Regions from separate parts of the Pseudomonas tensinigenes genome, predicted to be linked through region 2. Evidence: predicted binding sites of a transcription regulator. Region 2 holds the regulator's gene; each other region holds the start of a gene.

The links. The regulator sigma-54, encoded in region 2, starts transcription at its own class of promoters, with help from an activator protein. The targets are predictions, from matches to a motif close to ANTGGCATNNANNTTGCTNT.
Region 1: the regulator sigma-54 is predicted to act here: its motif matches at 3,019-3,038, upstream of glnK (P-II family nitrogen regulator).
Region 3: the regulator sigma-54 is predicted to act here: its motif matches at 3,124-3,143, upstream of flgB (flagellar basal body rod protein FlgB).

What each region holds. Positions count from the first base shown of each region.
Region 1 covers NZ_CP077089.1:6,605,793-6,612,173, forward strand. The annotation lists gene sutA (dormancy-specific transcriptional regulator SutA) at 32-358, opposite strand; gene HU718_RS29510 (secondary thiamine-phosphate synthase enzyme YjbQ) at 461-886, opposite strand; gene HU718_RS29515 (ammonium transporter) at 1,102-2,439, opposite strand; gene glnK (P-II family nitrogen regulator) at 2,478-2,816, opposite strand; gene HU718_RS29525 (accessory factor UbiK family protein) at 3,231-3,491, shown strand; gene HU718_RS29530 (BRO-N domain-containing protein) at 3,851-4,378, shown strand; gene HU718_RS29535 (HigA family addiction module antitoxin) at 4,373-4,642, opposite strand; gene HU718_RS29540 (N-acetyltransferase) at 5,471-6,004, shown strand; gene HU718_RS29545 (hypothetical protein) at 6,039-6,209, shown strand.
Region 2 covers NZ_CP077089.1:1,256,567-1,262,947, forward strand. The annotation lists gene HU718_RS05370 (ZIP family metal transporter) at 1-885, shown strand, start outside; gene HU718_RS05375 (HPr family phosphocarrier protein) at 980-1,255, opposite strand; gene rapZ (RNase adapter RapZ) at 1,271-2,128, opposite strand; gene ptsN (PTS IIA-like nitrogen regulatory protein PtsN) at 2,131-2,595, opposite strand; gene hpf (ribosome hibernation-promoting factor, HPF/YfiA family) at 2,607-2,915, opposite strand; gene HU718_RS05395 (RNA polymerase factor sigma-54) at 2,989-4,479, opposite strand; gene lptB (LPS export ABC transporter ATP-binding protein) at 4,667-5,392, opposite strand; gene lptA (lipopolysaccharide transport periplasmic protein LptA) at 5,392-5,937, opposite strand; gene lptC (LPS export ABC transporter periplasmic protein LptC) at 5,924-6,381, opposite strand, start outside.
Region 3 covers NZ_CP077089.1:5,199,305-5,205,685, forward strand. The annotation lists gene flgE (flagellar hook protein FlgE) at 110-1,456, opposite strand; gene flgD (flagellar hook assembly protein FlgD) at 1,488-2,213, opposite strand; gene flgC (flagellar basal body rod protein FlgC) at 2,229-2,672, opposite strand; gene flgB (flagellar basal body rod protein FlgB) at 2,676-3,083, opposite strand; gene cheR (protein-glutamate O-methyltransferase CheR) at 3,452-4,279, opposite strand; gene HU718_RS23095 (chemotaxis protein CheV) at 4,326-5,258, opposite strand; gene flgA (flagellar basal body P-ring formation chaperone FlgA) at 5,341-6,102, shown strand; gene flgM (flagellar biosynthesis anti-sigma factor FlgM) at 6,251-6,381, shown strand, end outside.

The DNA.
Region 1 (6,381 bases), 1.3 Mb from region 2:
GCGGGCCTTTTCAGCAAGCCAGCGGCACGCCTCAGATAGGGCGGCTGCCGTACTTGTTGTCTGGCTTCTTCGGTGGATCGGCGACCACATTGGCCTCCACTTCCTGCACTTTTCCGCCGCGCGACAGGAACTCTTCCATGGCCTTGGCCAGGGCGTCGCGCTCCTTGTTCTTGGCTTCAATGCTCGGCAACTCATCAACCGACACCGCAGCCTTGGCTTTGCCTTTGGCAGCCGGGGCCGGCGTATCGTCACCGCCATCGTCGTCAGCAACGTCTTCCGCTGCTGCTTCCAGGCCTTCCTCGGCCTCGTCTTCGTCGCCTACTTCGAGGTCGTCGTTTTCCAGATCATCGTCGCTCATGTTCTACCTCATGACTTGCGAAAAGCAGATTAGTTATAGACCAGCTTTGGCAACTGTCGAAAGTCGCCGTTAAAAAATCAGTAACCATTGGTGACCAACGGTTTATGCCCCTTCACCGTGCAAGGTGTCGAGGACTTTTCGGGCACCGCCATGATCACGGTGCTCGCCCAGATAAACGCCTTGCCAGGTCCCCAGTGCCAGTCGCCCTGCCGACACCGGCAGACTGATCTGGCAGCCAAGCACGCTGGCCTTGAAGTGCGCCGGGAGGTCGTCCAGGCCTTCGTCGTTATGCTCATAGCCGTCTGTTCCTTGTGGGATCAGACGATTGAAAAATCGTTCGAAGTCGCGACGTACCGCCGGATCGGCGTTCTCGTTGATGGTCAACGACGCCGAGGTATGCTGCAGCCACAAATGCAACAGACCGACCCGGCACTCCCTGAGTTCAGGCAGCCCCGCGAGTAACTCGTCCGTTACCAGATGAAAGCCCCGGGGCCGAGCCCGCAGGGTTATCAGAGTCTGTTGCCACATACAGTTCTCCGCACGTTCGGGGCGCATTCTAGCGCGCTCTGGGAAAAAACAAAGGCCCTAATATTCCTGCAATGATGTAAGCCATTGGCCGCAGAAAAACGCTCGTCGTAAACACGACCAAAGCCGTACGAAAAATCCTTTCAGCTGTTCTCTCTGCGACAAATTCCAGACAAAAAAATGCCCGGCGAACCGGGCAAGTTTTTTAATGCGCGTACTTACAGGTTGTAGCCGCGTTCGTTGTGTTGTGCCAGATCGAGGCCAACCGACTCTTCTTCCTCGGTCACACGCAGACCCATGACGGCGTCCAGGACCTTGAGGATGATGAAGGTGACGATCGCGGTGTAGATCACCGTGAAGCCAACGCCTTTGACCTGAATCCAGACCTGCGCGCCGATATCGGTAACGGTGCCGAAACCACCCAAAGCAGGTGCAGCGAACACACCAGTGAGGATTGCGCCGAGGATACCGCCGATACCGTGTACGCCAAATGCGTCGAGGGAATCGTCATAACCGAGTTTGCGTTTCAGGGTGGTGGCGCAGAAGAAGCACACCACGCCCGCCGCCAGACCGATCACCAGTGCGCCCATCGGGCCCACGGTGCCGGCAGCCGGAGTGATCGCTACCAGACCGGCAACCACACCCGAAGCGATGCCCAGCGCGCTTGGCTTGCCGTGGGTGACCCACTCGGCAAACATCCAGCCCAGTGCAGCAGCAGCGGTCGCGATCTGGGTGACCAGCATCGCCATGCCGGCGGTGCCGTTGGCCGCTGCAGCGGAACCGGCGTTGAAGCCGAACCAGCCGACCCACAGCATCGCCGCGCCCATCAGGGTGTAACCGAGGTTGTGCGGGGCCATCGGGGTGGTCGGGAAGCCTTTACGCTTGCCCAATACCAGGCAGGCAATCAGACCGGCGACACCGGCGTTGATGTGCACCACGGTGCCGCCCGCGAAGTCGAGCACGCCCCAGTCCCACATCAGGCCGCCGTTGCCGGACCAGACCATGTGCGCGATCGGTGCATAAACCAGGGTGAACCAGATAGCCATGAAGATCAGCATCGCGGAGAACTTCATCCGCTCGGCGAACGCACCGACGATCAGCGCCGGGGTGATGATCGCGAAGGTCATCTGGAAGGTGATGAATACCGCCTCAGGGAACAGCGCCGCAGGACCAGTCAGGCTCGAAGGCGTGACACCGGCGAGGAACGCCTTGCCCATGCCGCCGAAGAACGAGTTGAAATTGACGACGCCCTGCTCCATGCCGGTGGTGTCGAACGCAATGCTGTAGCCATAAATGACCCACAGGATGCTGATCAGACCGGTAATGGCGAAGCACTGCATCATCACGGAAAGAATGTTTTTCGAGCGAACCATGCCGCCGTAGAACAGCGCCAGGCCGGGGATGGTCATGAACAGCACAAGTGCCGTTGAGGTGAGCATCCAGGCAGTGTCGCCAGAATTGAGGACTGGGGCCGCCACTTCGTCTGCCGCCATAGCAAGGCCGGGCATTACGATAGACAACAGGGCTCCTAGCCCTGCGAATTTACGCAGAGTCATATTGTTTTCTCCTGGGGCGTTGGGGTTTGTGGCGGCGCTTAGATCGCGTCGGTATCGGTTTCGCCGGTACGGATGCGAATCGCCTGTTCCAGATTGACCACGAAGATCTTGCCGTCACCGATCTTGCCGGTGTTGGCCGCTTTGGTTATCGCCTCGATAACCCGATCCAGATCCTTGTCGTCGATGGCCACGTCGATTTTCACCTTGGGCAGAAAATCGACCACATATTCCGCGCCGCGATACAGCTCGGTGTGACCCTTCTGCCGGCCGAAGCCTTTGACTTCAGTAACGGTAATGCCCTGCACGCCGATTTCGGACAGCGACTCGCGCACGTCGTCCAACTTGAACGGCTTGATGATGGCAGTGACTAGCTTCATGAAAACTCTCTCCCGAATTGGTGGACTTGCCCCAGGAAAACAAACCCGACTCAAGTCTAAGCGCAGTGCCTGGCTTTGTAACGCATCGTCGGGCTTACCTGCCCGACTGACGCCAGCTAACCGCTGCTGACGAAACTCCCCGCTTCGTCTGCCGCACTGCATTCGTCACAGCGACTGCATCAGTGCATGGGTCGAAGGTGACTAAGCAGAAACCTTGCCATCTCGCCAAAATCCCCTGATTTCAATCCCTTGGCCGCTGCCGCAAGCCATCCCGTGCAAAAGGCCCTGCGGATACGCACAACAACGGTGCGTCGCCGTCCGTCCGCCTGCGCGAAAAGCGTGCATCCCTGACCACGAGATTGACTATAGACACTGCGTGATACACTGCCGGCCATTGTTTCCAGGACATCCACCATGCTCGCGCCCAAAGACTTCCTCGACGCCCTGAGCGGCACCGCCTCCCGCCTCTTCAGCGGCGACACCCCGCTGCCGAAAGCCGAAATCGAAAGCCAGTTCAAGATGCTGCTGCAGAGTGCCTTCAGCAAACTCGACCTGGTCAGCCGCGAAGAATTCGACAGCCAGATGGTCGTACTGGCCCGCACTCGCGCCCGCCTCGAAAGCCTCGAAGCCAAAGTCGCCGAGATGGAAGCCAAGCTGACACCGCCCGCTGAATAATCCGCGCCCCCTGTAGGAGCTGCCGAAGGCTGCGATCTTTTGATCCTCAGCCCTTCAACCATCCCGGCAACGTCCTACAACCTGCACCACCGCCGTCCGATTGCGCCGAAAAGCCCAGGTTTCTAAGCTCACCCGATGCTGAAAGTTCAGCACCGGGTTTGGCGACCCGAACAGCTTAAGGCGCACGACAACCATGATGGCGGCTACATTTACCGCCACATCGTTTCATGGCGGTTGTGCGTGGGAGACCTTCGGGTCTGCCGGGTTCCTTTTGCTCCGGTTCGCCAACCCGCGTACAACTGCCACCCAATCGTTTGGCGACGATTGAGGGCAGCCCCTTAAGCAAGAGGAACTGCTCAATGAATCAAGAAGAGACTTATCTGACCCCGCACATCTTTACCCGCCACAAACTCCCCCTCCACGCCCTCCTCATCCAGAACCAACCCTGGTTCTGCGCCCGAGACCTGAGTCGCCTGCTACACATCTACCTCAACGAACGCATGCTGCGAAAACTCGACCCCGACCAATACCAGACCCGCAAAACCCTGATCCACAATCAAATCGAAAACACCCTGCTGATCAGCGAATCCGGCATCTACGCCCTCCTCGTCTACCACTACTGCCCCGAATACCGTGCGCTACGCGAATGGCTCACCCACCAGGTCATCCCCACCCTGCGCGACGCCCAACACCCCACCACAAGCGAACGTCCACACCTCAGCTTGCTCAGTTGGCCGGACATGACGTTGAGTTTGTTGCACTGGAATAACCAGCCGTGGATACGGCTGCAGGATGTGCCGTTGATGGTGGTGGAACGGGAACAGACCAAGCGCCCAATGACGGGGCCATGGTGGAAAAGAGCTTCGCGGATGCTGCAATCGCTATAAACCCGCATGCCGGAACTGGGCTCTGCGCAAATCGTAAGTCGATTGGAGATTCATCCAGAACTCAGGCGTAGTGTTGAGATGAATGGCAAGGCTGATTGCCAGATCGGCGCAGATCCTGAGCTGGCATTTCACAAGCTTTTCGATCTCACTTTCGGGCCAGTTCGTGGGCATGGCCAGATCCATGACAGTCATGCCCAACGGCTCCATGAATTCCTTATTCAAAACCTCGCCCGGATGAATCGGGCGCATACCATTGCGATCCATTTTTCGCCTCCAGAGGCTGCGTTGAGTGGCCAAACTGGAACATCCGACTCCCGGATACAAGACCTTCACCCCCCTTTCGCCGGCGTCCTACAACTATTAGGGCATGGCCCTACAAACATCAGCGTCTGCACCCAGTTACGCAGCCCTTACGCATGTCATTACATTGGCAAACGAAATATGCCCGTCAAGATGGAGGTATCTGTGAAAGATAAGAAGAGGAAAGAAAAGCTATTTCAAATTGTTGATTTGCACCTCGAAGCACTCCGTTTGGCTGGGAATATGTCAGCCAACCAACGGCGATTTATTGAAGTTGCTGTTACATGTGGGCCAGCGCTTGAGCCCAGCGGCGCGCTGGCCGGTAGAAGGTCCTGAGTGAAAAATAAAAAAGGCGTCCATAGGACGCCTTTTTTTGTTCGGAGGAATAGTCGCAGCGATTCTTTAGCTCCTGGCTTTACGGCCTTGGGTTCAGAATCCGACAGGCTAGCCCGTCGTCACTACTTCAGAGAAACCAGCTTTCTCTGCTGCCAAAAATGCGGGGGAGCTTTGCTGGTGCCCAGTCCCGACGAATGCGCAGTTGCAGTCCTCGAGCGTGAGGATCCTTCAGTACCGCTCAGGAGTCAAAGCTCATTTACGATCGAGAGCAGCGCAAAACCCTCATCCATGCCGGTATAAAGTATTGCCTCTCCGCCCTCTCACACCCTGAACTGCCATCTCCAACGTCCTTCACTAACGCAAGCACAGTCCTACGAGGACCGTCCCCTACGTCTGATTACGTAAGCATCAATGCCTTCGATATCGTCTGCATATTGATCCCGACAGAACAAGACGATGCGAAGAAAAGGCAAAGGTACCGAGCTTCGAAATCAGACACTCAAATCTGAATCGCGCAAACTTGCACATCAAACAATGTCCATGGACCCAGAAGCCCTGGCAGCTGGAGTTGATACCCTATCACTCAGGATCGATCCGATTACTCCAGTAGCAATCAACGCATTCCACCAGTGGACCGGCCCCGTTGGGTATCCCTGGGACGCTGTTTTGGACTGGAAGACCAAAGATGCAAAAGGGCTGGACTTGGCGTTTTGGTACGAAGAAGAACTGTGCGGACTGTGCTACGCAACGCCGCGAAGAAGCACGATCTGCGTGAAAATCGTTTTACAGGGACACACATGCAAGACGAATACCTTGCGGGGCTGGATCGCGCCGATGGCATTGCTGACAACAGAGTTCTACGCCCGGAAGCTGGGGTGCACGCAAATCGAAGTACAAGAGCCAGACTCAGGCGCCATTCCTTACTATCAAACGCTGGGATTTTATTTTGATACAACCGGTCGCCTTGTCTTTCCATTGGACGACCAATAAGATCGAATCAAGCATCCCGGCACGTGAGGTGTTTATGAAGCAGAAGAAGCAGAAAACCCAACCGGCACGGGTGTCCAAACCGGGTACCGAGGCACTCGGTTTGCCGGACAGAGTTTCAGCCAGTCAGCGACATTTTTTGAAAGTGGCCGCGACCTATGGCAAGGAAATGGAGCCCGACGGTTGGCTCGCCGGTGGTGGAACCTGAGTACCGCAAAAATGACCGCCTAACAGGCGTTTTTTTTATACCTGCAGGTTATTGTCTCCTGCAACATCCGGTGAAAATTCGCTCATAGAACCCACCTACCAACATCCCCTCCCCCGACTACCCTTCAAAAAACCCGCAGGAAGCGGCTCCCCGATTCAGCTCAAGGAACGAC
Region 2 (6,381 bases):
GAAACACTGGCGATCGGAAGTGGGCGTATGTTTCGTTACGCAGTGGGATCGCTGTTGCTGTTGGCGGGCATGACCTTGCTGGTCGCCCACGGGCTGGAATGGCTGAATCTCGAGCCGAGGCTGTCGCGGGCGTTGCAGGGCGGCGCGATCTGCGCCCTCGGCACGGCGCTTGGCGCTGTCCCGGTGCTGGTGATTCGGCGCATGCCGCAGGCACTCAGTGATACCTTGCTGGGTTTTGGCGCCGGGGTGATGCTGGCGGCGACGGCATTTTCGTTGATCGTGCCGGGCATTGCTGCTGCCGAAAGTCTCGGCCTGACGCCGTGGGGCGCCAGTGGCCTGATCTGTTTCGGCATCATGCTCGGGGCGTTTGGCCTGTATCTGGTTGATCGCAAGGTGTCGGGTGCGTCCCCGGAAATGCTCGTCGGCACCGTCGAGCATCCGGTGATACCGCCGCGGATCTGGCTGTTCGTGTTCGCCATCATTGCCCATAACATCCCTGAAGGCATGGCCGTCGGCGTTTCTGCTGGCGGTAGCATGCCGGATGCGGACAGTCTGGCCATGGGCATCGCTTTGCAGGATGTGCCGGAGGGCCTGGTGATTGCGCTGGTGTTGGCCGGGGCGGGGATGTCGCGGGTCAAGGCGTTTCTGATCGGCGCGGCGTCAGGTCTGGTCGAGCCGGTGTTTGCGCTGTTGTGCGCGTGGCTGGTCAGTCTGGCACAGGTGTTGTTGCCACTAGGACTAGCGCTCGCGGCGGGGGCCATGTTGCTGGTGGTGACCCACGAAGTGATTCCCGAGTCGCGACGCAATGGTCACGACAAACTGGCCAGTCTTGGCCTGTTGATCGGGTTTTGTCTGATGATGGTGATGGATACGGCGTTGGGTTGAAGTCGTGCAAAAGATCGCAGCCTGCGGCAGTGCCTATAGGGAACGCATTCCAATGTAGGAGCTGCCGCAGGCTGCGATCTTTTGACTTTGGCTGTCAGCCGCCTTCGTCGAAGTAGTTGTTGATCAACGCCACCAGCGCATCCAGCGCTTCCTGTTCCTGATGCCCTTCAGTACTCAGATAGATCTTGGTGCCCTTGCCTGCCGCCAGCATCATCATCGCCATGATGCTTTTACCGTCAACCGTGGTCTCTGGTGTACGACCCACTCTGATCGTGCAATCCGGATACTGCCCGGCCACCCCGACAAACTTGGCCGATGCGCGGGCATGCAGGCCCAGCTTGTTGATGATTTCGATTTCCAGAGCAGGCATCGCGGTGTGAATCCTTTAAGTGAGGTCGCGGTGGCGAACCTGGACGTTCTTCAGGGTTTTCTGCAGGGCCTGACCCAGACGTTCGGTCAGGTAGACGGAGCGGTGATGCCCGCCGGTGCAGCCAATGGCAATGGTGACGTAGGCACGGTTGCTCGCGGCGAAACGCGGCAGCCATTTGTGCAGGTAGGTGAAGATGTCCTGAAACATTTCTTCGACCTCCGGCTGTGCCGCCAGGTATTCAGCCACCGGCGCATCGAGACCCGATTGCGCGCGCAGTTCCGGCTTCCAGTACGGATTGGGCAGGCAGCGCACATCGAACACCAGATCTGCATCCACCGGCATGCCGCGCTTGAAGCCGAAGGACTCGACCAGAAACGCGGTGCCCGGCTCCGGCTGATTCAGCAGGCGCAGCTTGATGGAGTCGCGCAGCTGGTACAGGTTGAGGTTGGTGGTGTTGATTTTCAGGTCGGCGAGGTCGGCGATCGGGCCGAGCAGGGCGGTTTCATCCTGGATCGCTTCGGCCAGCGAGCGATTGGCGTTGCTCAGTGGATGGCGACGGCGGGTTTCGGAGAAACGCTTGAGCAGGGTTTCTTCGTCGGCGTCCAGATACAGGACATCGCACTGGATGTGCTTGGCCCGGACATCTTCAAGCAACTCGGGAAAGCGCGTCAGATGGCTCGGCAAGTTACGCGCATCGATCGACACGGCCACCAGCGGTTGCGCCAGCTCAGTGTGAATCAGCGCGCGTTCGGCCAGTTCCGGCAGCAAGCCTGCGGGCAGGTTGTCGATGCAGTAATAGCCGTTGTCCTCAAGGACATCCAGAGCCGTACTTTTACCCGAGCCGGAACGGCCGCTGACGATGATCAAACGCATGATTAATGCCCGTTCTGCTCGCTCAGGACGACCTGATACAAGGCTTCGCTACTCGGTGCGCTACGCAGCTTTTCGCGCACTTCCTTACGATCCAGCATGCTGGCGATCTGACGTAGCAACTCCAGATGCGCATCGGTGGCGGCTTCCGGGACCAGCAAAACAAACAGCAGGTCAACCGGAGCGCCGTCAATGGCGTCGAAATCGATCGGAGCGTCAAGGTGCATCAGCGCGCTGATCGGCGCTTGGCAACCCTTGAGGCGGCAATGGGGGATGGCGATGCCGTTACCAAAACCGGTGGAACCGAGTTTTTCACGGGCAATCAACGCCTCGAAGACATCCTGCATGGCCAGATCCGGCACTTCGCGGGCGATCAGGTTGGCAATTTGTTCGAGGGCTTTCTTTTTACTGCCACCCGGCACGTTCACGAGGGAACGGCCGGGGGTCAGGATACTTTCAAGTCGGATCATGGAATGGGGGGTTATCGACCTGTCGCGCCCTGGAGGAGGCTTTGGGTCTTTTCCTTATGCTTTTTGAGTTGGCGATCCAGCTTGTCGGTCAGCAGGTCAATGGCGGCATACATGTCGTCATGCTCGGCATTGGCAACCACTTCTCCGCCGGGAATATGCAAGGTGGCTTCGATTTTCTGCTTCAGCTTTTCGACGCACATCGTGACTTGCACGTTGGTGATCTTGTCGAAATGGCGCTCTAATCGGTCGAGTTTTTCGTTGATGTAGGTGCGCAGAGGTTCGGTCACTTCCAGTTGGTGTCCACTGATGTTGACTTGCATACAGCTTCTCCTTCGTTGCCAGTGCATAAAGCGGCAGGCTGGATAGCCTGCCACTGGAACGCTGTAACGTGGCTTACATCAACCGCTTGCGTTCGCTCGAAGGCGCGATCCCGAGGGATTCGCGGTACTTGGCGACGGTGCGGCGAGCCACCTGAATGCCTTGTGCCTCCAGTAAACCAGCGATCTTGCTGTCACTCAACGGCTTTTTCTGATTTTCCGCGGCAACCAGTTTTTTGATGATCGCGCGAATCGCCGTGGACGAGCATTCGCCGCCTTCAGAGGTGCTGACGTGGCTGGAGAAAAAGTATTTCAGTTCATAAATACCGCGCGGGGTATGCATGAATTTCTGCGTGGTCACCCGCGAAATCGTCGATTCGTGCATGCCCACGGCTTCGGCGATGTCATGCAGCACCAGCGGCTTCATGGCTTCGTCGCCGTACTCCAGAAAACCGCGCTGATGTTCGACGATCTGGGTAGCAACTTTCATCAGGGTTTCGTTGCGGCTCTGCAGGCTCTTGATGAACCAGCGAGCTTCCTGCAACTGATTGCGCATGAACGTATTGTCGGCGCTGGTGTCGGCGCGACGGACAAAACCGGCGTACTGGGCGTTGACGCGCAGGCGTGGTACCGATTCCTGATTCAGCTCGACCAGCCAGCGCTCGTTGTCCTTGCGCACGATGACATCAGGGACTACGTATTCGGCTTCAGTGGACTCGATCTGTGAGCCCGGACGCGGATTGAGGCTTTGCACCAGCTCGATGACCTGGCGCAACTCGTCTTCCTTGAGCTTCATGCGCCGCATCAACTGGCTGTAGTCGCGGCCGCCGAGCAGGTCGATGTAATCGCTGACCAGGCGCTTCGCTTCAGTCAGCCAAGGCGTCTTGGCTGGCAGCTGGCGCAATTGCAGCAGCAGGCACTCGCCAAGATTGCGGGCGCCGATGCCGGCCGGTTCAAACTGCTGGATGCGGTGCAGGACGGCTTCGATTTCGTCCAGTTCGATGTCCAGTTCCGGATCGAACGCCTCAAGGATCTCTTCGAGGGTTTCGTCCAGGTAGCCCTGATTGTTGATGCAGTCGATCAGGGTCACGGCGATCAGGCGATCGGTGTCGGACATCGGCGCGAGGTTCAGTTGCCACAGCAGGTGGCTTTGCAGGCTCTCGCCAGCGGAGGTGCGGGTGGTGAAGTCCCACTCGTCATCATCGCTGCTGGGCAGGCTGCTGGCGCTGGTCTGGTAAACGTCTTCCCAGGCGGTGTCGACCGGAAGCTCGTTGGGAATGCGCTCGTTCCATTCGCCGTCCTCGAGGTTGTCCACCGTCGGGGCGGTTTCCTGATAGGAGGGTTCCTGGATTTCGGTGGGTTTCTGTTCGGCGTTGTCGGCCATGGGGTCGGAATTGTCGAAGTCGTCGCCTTCTTCCTGGCGTTCGAGCATCGGATTGGATTCCAGAGCCTCCTGGATTTCCTGTTGCAGATCCAGGGTCGACAATTGGAGCAGGCGGATGGCCTGTTGCAGCTGCGGTGTCATCGTCAGCTGCTGGCCCATTCTCAAGACTAGCGATGGTTTCATGGCAGGGGCTTAACACCTTATTCGCCGGCGCTATGCGCCATCCACTACAGGGCGCCGGGGCGCCAAACTTAAGCAAATTATATGCCTGAAACTGAAGTGTTTGCCTAGAGCGCTGTAACAATTAAAGCGTATTAATTCCTGCTTGAATCGATACAGCGCCCGGGCGGCGCACCGGGCACTGTTACGCTTACAAGCGGAACTCGTGACCCAGATACACTTCCTTGACCAGATCGTTGGCCAGGATGGTTTCTGCATCGCCTTCAGCAATGAGTTGGCCATCGTTGACGATGTAAGCGGTTTCGCAGATGTCCAGCGTCTCACGGACGTTGTGGTCGGTGATCAATACACCGATGCCCTTGGCCTTGAGGTGGTGGATGATCTGCTTGATGTCGCCGACCGAAATCGGGTCGACACCGGCAAACGGTTCGTCGAGCAGGATGAATTTCGGTGCCGTTGCCAGCGCGCGAGCGATTTCCACCCGGCGGCGTTCACCACCGGACAGGCTCATGCCGAGGTTGTCGCGGATGTGGCTGATGTGGAATTCCTGCAGCAGGCTTTCCAGCTCTTTGCGGCGACCGGCCTTGTCGAGTTCCTGACGGGTCTCGAGGATGGCCATGATGTTGTCAGCCACCGACAGTTTGCGGAAGATCGACGCTTCTTGCGGCAGATAGCCGATGCCAGCCTTTGCACGGCCGTGCATCGGCTGGTGGCTGACGTCCAGATCATCGATCAGTACGCGGCCCTGATCGGCCTGCACCAGGCCGACGATCATGTAGAAACACGTGGTCTTGCCGGCACCGTTCGGGCCGAGCAGACCAACGATCTGGCCGCTGTCGATCGACAGGCTGACATCACGCACGACCTGGCGGCTTTTATAGGCCTTGGCCAGGTGCTGAGCTTTCAGAGTTGCCATTACTGGGTTTTCTCGTCGGTTTTCTTCTTCGGCTGGATCACCATGTCGATGCGCGGACGCGCCTCGGTGACCTTGCTTCCGGTAGCGCGACCGGCGCTGGCCAGTTTCTTCACGGTGTCATAGACGATTTTCTCGCCCTGAGTGACGTTGCCGTCTTTGTCGACGACCTTGGCCTTGTCGATCAGCACGACGCGGTTTTGCTGGGCGTGGTATTGAATCGTCACGCCGTAGCCCTGAACCGGTTTGGCGTCGCCCTGGGTCTGCAACTGCTCGAAGTAAGCCAGATTGCCCACGGAGGTCACTACGTCGATATCGCCATTCGGCGCGCGAGTCATGGTGACGGTGTTGCCTTTAACGATCATCGAGCCCTGGGTGATGATCACATCACCTTTATAGGTAGCGATGCCGTTCTTGTCATCCAGTTGGGCGTCGTCGGCCTGAATGCGGATAGGTTGCTGCTGATCGTTCGGCAGAGCCCAGGCGCTCACGCTTCCCAGTGCTGCGCCCAGACTGAGCAAAATAGGGAGGGTTTTAACGAGCCTCATACTGTCCTCTTACGTTCGATAGCAGGTGTATCCTGCTTTCCTTCAGGTACGCTTTCATTCCAACGCCAGTCGATACACCGCCAGCGCCGTCGATTCTAACGGGTTGCTCGGTCTGCGCATATTCCTGCTGCGGGAACACGGTCATGCGAGTGGAAGTGATCAGGATGTCACGCTTCTTTTCATCGGTGCGCGCAACGCGTACCGAATCGATCAGTTCGACTTCGGTGCCGCCTGAGTTCACTTCACCGCGCTCACTGGTCACGTGCCACGGAAATTCCGTTCCGCGATACATGTTCAGGTCGGGTTTGGTCACGAGCGTGACGTCAGTTGCCTTCACGTGCTCGGCTTTCTCGGACGTCATTTCATACTGCACCTTGCCATCCGGCAGGTATTGCAGGGTATGGGTGTTGGTTGCATACCAGTCGATAGGCGTTTCCACCGAGG
Region 3 (6,381 bases), 2.7 Mb from region 2:
CAGAGTGAATACTTCCGGCACAACTGTTCCGCAGAACTTCCACCCCCTTATCACGCCCACAAAAAAGCCCCTCGAAACGAGGGGCTCCTGGGTACGACTCAAACCAGAATCAGGTCATCTGAATGATGGTCTGCATGATGGTGCTCTGGGTCGAAATGGTCTTCGCGTTCGCCTGATAGTTGCTCTGGCCCTTGATCAGGTCCACCAGCTCATTGGTCAGGTTCACGTTCGACTCTTCCAGCGAGTTCGACTGGATGGAACCCAGTGTGCCGGTTTCCGGAGCGTCATAACCCGGGATACCCGAAGCGAAGGTTTCCTTCCAGCTGGTGCCGCCCACTGCTTGCAGACCTTGTTCGTTGGTGAAGCTGGCCAGTGCAACCTGGCCGATCGCCTTGTTCTGGTTGTTGCTGAAGTTGGCGAACAGCGTACCGGTGCCGTCGATGGTCAGGTTGGTGATCTGGCCAGTGGCGTAACCATCCTGAGTCGGGATGGTACGCGAGGTGTCAGCGTTGTACTGAGTGGTCTTGGCCAGGGAAACAGTCACGCCATTCGGGTTGGCAGCCGCGCCGTTAGGCGTGAAGTTGCCATTGGTCACGGTGCCCGGCACCCAGTTTTTCAGTGTCAGATCGCTGCTGATGATCGGGTTCGGAGCCGGCGCCGGCAGAGTGCTCGGTGTGCTGACCTGAAGCAGCTTGCCGGAACTGTCGAACGTCAAAGTCGATGCAATCGGCGGAGTGGCAGCTTTGCTTGGATCACTGCCGGTCGCGTCCGGGTTGCGCCCGTCCACCAGCGTGTACACCTTCCAGGTGTTTTCGCCCGTCTTCACGACGTACTGATCCATGTTGTGCTTGTTGCCCTGCGTGTCATAGATCGGGGTGCTGAACGACTCGGTGTAAGTCTCGACCTTGGACGGATCGAACTTGACAGCGGTGGCGCCGGTATCAACGATCACGGGAGCCGACGAGTTCAGGTTGATGCTCGACCCCACGGCCGAAGTCGACTTCGGTGCCAGGTTCGAGGTGTCGATCTTCAGGTCGGTCAACACGCCCTTGATGATCTTGCCGCTGGAATCCACAGCGTAACCTTGCAGGCGCGAGGTGTAGTCGGTGTTGGTGATGAAACCGGCGTCGTCGACTTTGAAAGTACCGGCACGGGTGTAGGAAATCGAACCGTTGTTGCTCATGGTGAAGAAGCCGGAACCGTTGATACCCATGTCCAACACGTTACCGGTGTTGTTGATGTCACCCTGAGTGAACTGCTGGGAAACGTTGGCCAGGCGCACACCGTTGCCGATGACTTTGCTGCCGGTGCCCAGGCGGGTCGCCGAGTAAACGTCTTCGAATTCTGCACGGGACGATTTGAAACCGGCGGTCGCGACGTTGGCGATGTTGTTGCCGGTCACGTCCAGTTGTTTGTTGGCTGCATAGAGACCGCTAAGGCCGATATTGAAAGACATATTCCACTCCTTTGTTGCCGGTTAGTCGGCTCTATATACCAATGGTTTGTACTTTGGACAGGGCAACGGAGCCCTTGCCAGCCAGGTTGAGCATCAGCTCGCCACCGGTCTGGCTGATCGTCACGCTGTTGACCGTTGCCGGCAGGTAAGTGGCCAGATCGGTCGCGGTGCCGTTGATCGGTGCGCTCGCCTTGAAGGTGTAGGTACCGGTCGGCACGAGGGTGCCGGACGTGTCCTTGCCGTCCCAAGTGAAGCTGGCACTGCCAGCGGCGCGACTGCCCAGATCGATGGTGCGAACCGTCTTGCCGCTGCTGTCGGTGATGGTCACGGTGCCCTCAGCAATGGACGTCGACAGGTTCACCGAACCGGTCAGGCCTTTGCTCGGGTCGTCGAGTTGCGCGGTGTTGGTCTGCACAATGACGTTGCGACCGACCAGCGACGACGCCTGCAGCGCCTGCGACGAGTTGTAGTTGCCGGCCAGGCCGCTCACGGTGCTGTTGAGCGTGGTGATGCCTTCGAGGCTGCTGAACTGCGCCAACTGCGCAACGAATGCGCTGTTGTCCTGCGGATCGAGCGGGTTCTGGTTTTTCAGCTGGGTAACCAGCAGTTGCAGGAACGCGTCCTTGCCCAGCGCTTGCCCGCCGGTGGCACTGTTGGTCGCCGAAGCGATGCCGCCCGTTGTGGTGCTGCTGGTCTTCGACGAGTTGGCCAGTACGTCTTTCAGACTAGGGGTGCTGGTGGTATCGGTAACACTCATGGCAGTCGCCCCTTATTACTGACCGAGGGTCAGTACCTTCTGCATCATGGTTTTGGCGGTGTTCATCATTTCGGCGTTGGTCTGGAACGAACGACTCGCGGAAATCATGTCAGCCATTTCTTCCACCACGTTGACGTTCGGGTAGTAGACGTAGCCTTTGGCGTCAGCCGCCGGATGATTCGGCTCGTAGCGCGCTTCGAGGTTGCTCTGGTCTTCGACCACACCGAGCACCTGTACGCCCTGACCGGCCGCGTCCTGACTCTGGAACAGCGAGTTGCTGCCAGCGTTTTGGCCGCCCTGGAACATGGTGGCGAATACCGGGTGACGGGCGCGATAGGTCTGGTCGATGCTCGACGAGACGGTCTCGGCGTTGGCGATGTTCGAGGCCACGGTGTTCAGACGCGTGGTTTGTGCGCTCATGCCGCTGCCGGCAATGTTGAAAACGCTGGACAGGGACATGAGTTACTCTCCGCGCAGGGCTGATACCAGCCCTTTGAATTTGCTGTTGAGCAGGGTGAAGCTGGCCTGGAAGCCGACGGCGTTTTCCGCGTAGTTCGACTGTTCCAGTTGGGCGTCCACGGTGTTCTGGTCGATCGAAGGTTGCATCGGCGTGCGATACATCAGCGATTCGTCGCCGTTGCCCAGGCCTTCAGCTTCGATGTGACGGCTGTTGGTCATGTTCAACGCGATGGTGCCGTTGGCGTTCTTCTGGGTCTGTGCTTCAAGCACTTTGGAGAAGTCCAGATCCCGCGCCTTGTAGTTCGGGGTATCGGCGTTGGCGATGTTGTTGGCCAGCACTTCGGCACGCTGGGCGCGGAAGCCCAATGCCTTTTCGTGAATGCCGAGCGCTTTATCGAAGCTGATGCTCATGTCGGGAACCTTCAGGTGACCGGTTTTTCGTAACTGAGCTTTAGCAAGCACCGTGCCAAACCATAATCCCCCTATAAACCGGGGCTTTGCCGGGAGTCGGCAAAGCGGCAATGCCAGAAAAGCGGCAACCGGTTTCCGCCGGATGCCGCTTTTCTGCCGCTTGCCGTCCTTGCAGGTCAACGCAGATCCCTGTGGGAGAGAGCCTGCTCGCGAAGGCGGCGTGTCAGTCGCCAACTGTTTTACTGACAGACTGCTTTCGCGAGCAGGCTCGCTCCCACAGGGGGGTTGTGGTGTTCGTGGGAAATAATTGGGGCATAAAAAAACGGCAGGCCTTTGCGGGCCTGCCGTTTTTTGTGTTGCCGATGCAATCACTTCGCCTGGTAAATGATCCCCGGGCTGCACTGCACCATCTGGTAATGGTCCGGCAAACCATTCAGCGCCTCGGAAGCGCCAAGGAACAGATAACCGCCCGGCTTCAACGTGCTGTGAATGCGCAACAGGATGTCTTTCTTCACTTCGGCAGAGAAGTAGATCAACACGTTGCGGCAGAACACGATGTCGAACTTGCCCAGCGCGGCATAGCTGTCGAGCAGGTTGAACGAGCGGAACTCCACGCGATTCTTGATCGGCGCCTTGATCACCCAGCGCCCCGGCCCTTTCGGGTCGAAGTAACGCTGCAGACGTTCCGGCGACAAACCGCGACCGATTGCCAGGCTGTCGTACTCGCCCGTCTTGCAGTTGGTCAGCATCAGGCCGGACAAATCAGTGGCAACGATCTGCACACCCATCTTCAACTGGCCGAGGTTGCTGCGCTCGAATTCGTCGATCGACATCGACAGCGAGTACGGTTCCTGGCCCGACGAGCACGCCGCCGACCAGATCCGCAGACGCTGGTTGGGGCTGGCCTTGATCGCTTCAGGCAGCACCTTGTTCTTCAAGACTTCAAACGGATAGGTATCCCGAAACCACAAGGTTTCGTTGGTCGTCATGGCATCGACCACCTGCTCGCGCAAACCGCTGCGCGGCTGGGTCTGGATGCGCTGAACCAGCTCACCCAGGGATTTGATGCCTTGCTGCTCCATCAGTTTGTTGAGACGGCTCGAGACCAGGTACTGCTTGTTTTCACCGAGCAAAATGCCACAGGCTTTTTCCAGGAAGACCCGGAACTGTTCGAAATCCAAATTACCCGTAGACAATGATGCCGCCTCTTAAATCGTGTTGACCGCCAGGAGCAAAACGCTCCTAGCTGATATCTGCTGCTTTGATCCGGTCGACTACCCGGGATGCCAGGTCATCAGGGCGGAACTTGGCCAGGAAGTCATCGGCACCGACTTTCTTGACCATCGCCTGATTGAATACCCCGGACAACGAAGTATGCAGGATGATGTGAAGCTTTTGCATGCGTGCGTCGCCGCGGATTTCCGCCGTCAGGGTGTACCCGTCCATCTCCGGCATCTCGATGTCGGAAATCATCATCAGGAACTCTTCTTCCGGCTTCTTGCCCTCGTCGACCAGCTTGCGCAGGTAATCCAGCGCCTGCTTGCCATCGTTCAGCGCCACCACTTCGACACCGATCGTCTGCAGGCAACGCGTGACCTGCTTGCGCGCCACCGACGAGTCATCGACCGTCAAGACACGCAACGACAATGCCTTGGTCTGGGTCTCGACATCGACCACGCCCACCGAAATCGCTTCCGGTGTCGGCGCAACTTCGGCCAGCACTTTCTCGACGTCGATGATTTCGACTAACTGATTGTCCACCCGAGTCACAGCGGTCAGGTAATGATCGCGACCCGTGCCCTTGGGCGGTGGATGAATCTCTTCCCAGTTCATGTTGACGATGCGCTCCACCGAGCGGACCAGGAAACCCTGGGTCTTGGTGTTGTACTCCGTGATGATCACGAACGGGTTGTTCTTGTCCTTCAACGCTCCGGAACCGGTGGCCATTGCCAGATCAAGGATCGGAATGGTCGCCCCCCGGATATTTGCCACCCCGCACACGACAGGACTGGACTTGGGCATCAACGTCAGCGACGGGCACTGCAACACTTCCCGCACCTTGAACACGTTGATTCCATAGAGCTGCTGACCGTCAAGACGGAACAACAACAGCTCCAGGCGATTCTGCCCCACCAGTTGCGTGCGCTGGTTCACCGAATCCATTACACCAGCCATGCCCAGACTCCTACACCAACGCCAAGTGTTGTTGCGACGCACATTCATTGCTAAACGGCACGGCGCTTGCTTTTTAACTCGTATGAACGCTCAAACGACATTTTTTCGACGCCTGACATCACCCCTTCGCAGAGGGCTTTGTGCTGCGGGCGCTATTTGCTGCTTTTTCGCTGGCAGCCCTGCCATTGCTGATGCGGTTACCTTGCCTGACATGCTTATCGGCGTCACTCAGGGCTTTCTTGAGTTCACCGTAGAAGACTATCTGGCTACCAGTCAAACGGAAGGCCGCTACGAAATCGAAGTCAACCAGCTCGACCCGCGTATGCGCATGCCTATGTGCGACAAGGAATTGACAGCTACTTTGGAGAGTCCGGCACGTCCGCTGGGCCGGGTTACCGTGAAGGTTCGCTGCGAAGGCGCCTCGCCCTGGACTGTGTTCGTGCCCGCTCAAGTCCGCCTGTTTCGCGAGATTGTGACAACCACCCGACCGCTGAAACGTGCCGGGATTATCGAACCACAGGACGTGACTCTGCGTGAGCGCGACGTGAGCACGATCAACCAAGGCTTTCTGACCTCGGTAGACGAAGCGATCGGGCAGAAATTGACCCGACCAACGGTAGCCGATCAGGTCATTACCCTGGTTCATCTGGAACAGGCGGAAGTCATTCGCAAGGGCGATCAAGTGGTCATCACCGCCCGCAGCGGCACGCTCGCCGTGCGCATGCCCGGCGAAGCGCTGGCCAATGGCGGTTTGAAAGAGCAGATCCGCGTAAAAAACCTCAACTCGCAACGGGTCATCAAGGCGCAAGTCACCGCGCCGGGCCAAGTGGAAGTGGCGATGTAGAAAACTGGCGCTGACCCCGGCTGTTCCCTAAACTGTGCCGCAGCAGGACAAGCGCCGGCGCATGCAAGGCTCATTGTAAATGTGCCTAAAGTTTTCCAGGGGATGGCCGAAAACATGGCAAGCGTCCAAATTCCCAGAGGTTTTTATCATGGTCATCGATTTCAGCCGTTTGAACAGCTCCTCGTCACTTACGGGCAGTACACGTACCAGCAACGCCAAGGAAACCGCCGAAACCGGCACCTCCGCGCCGCTGAATACCCCGGCCGAACAGGCCAGTAC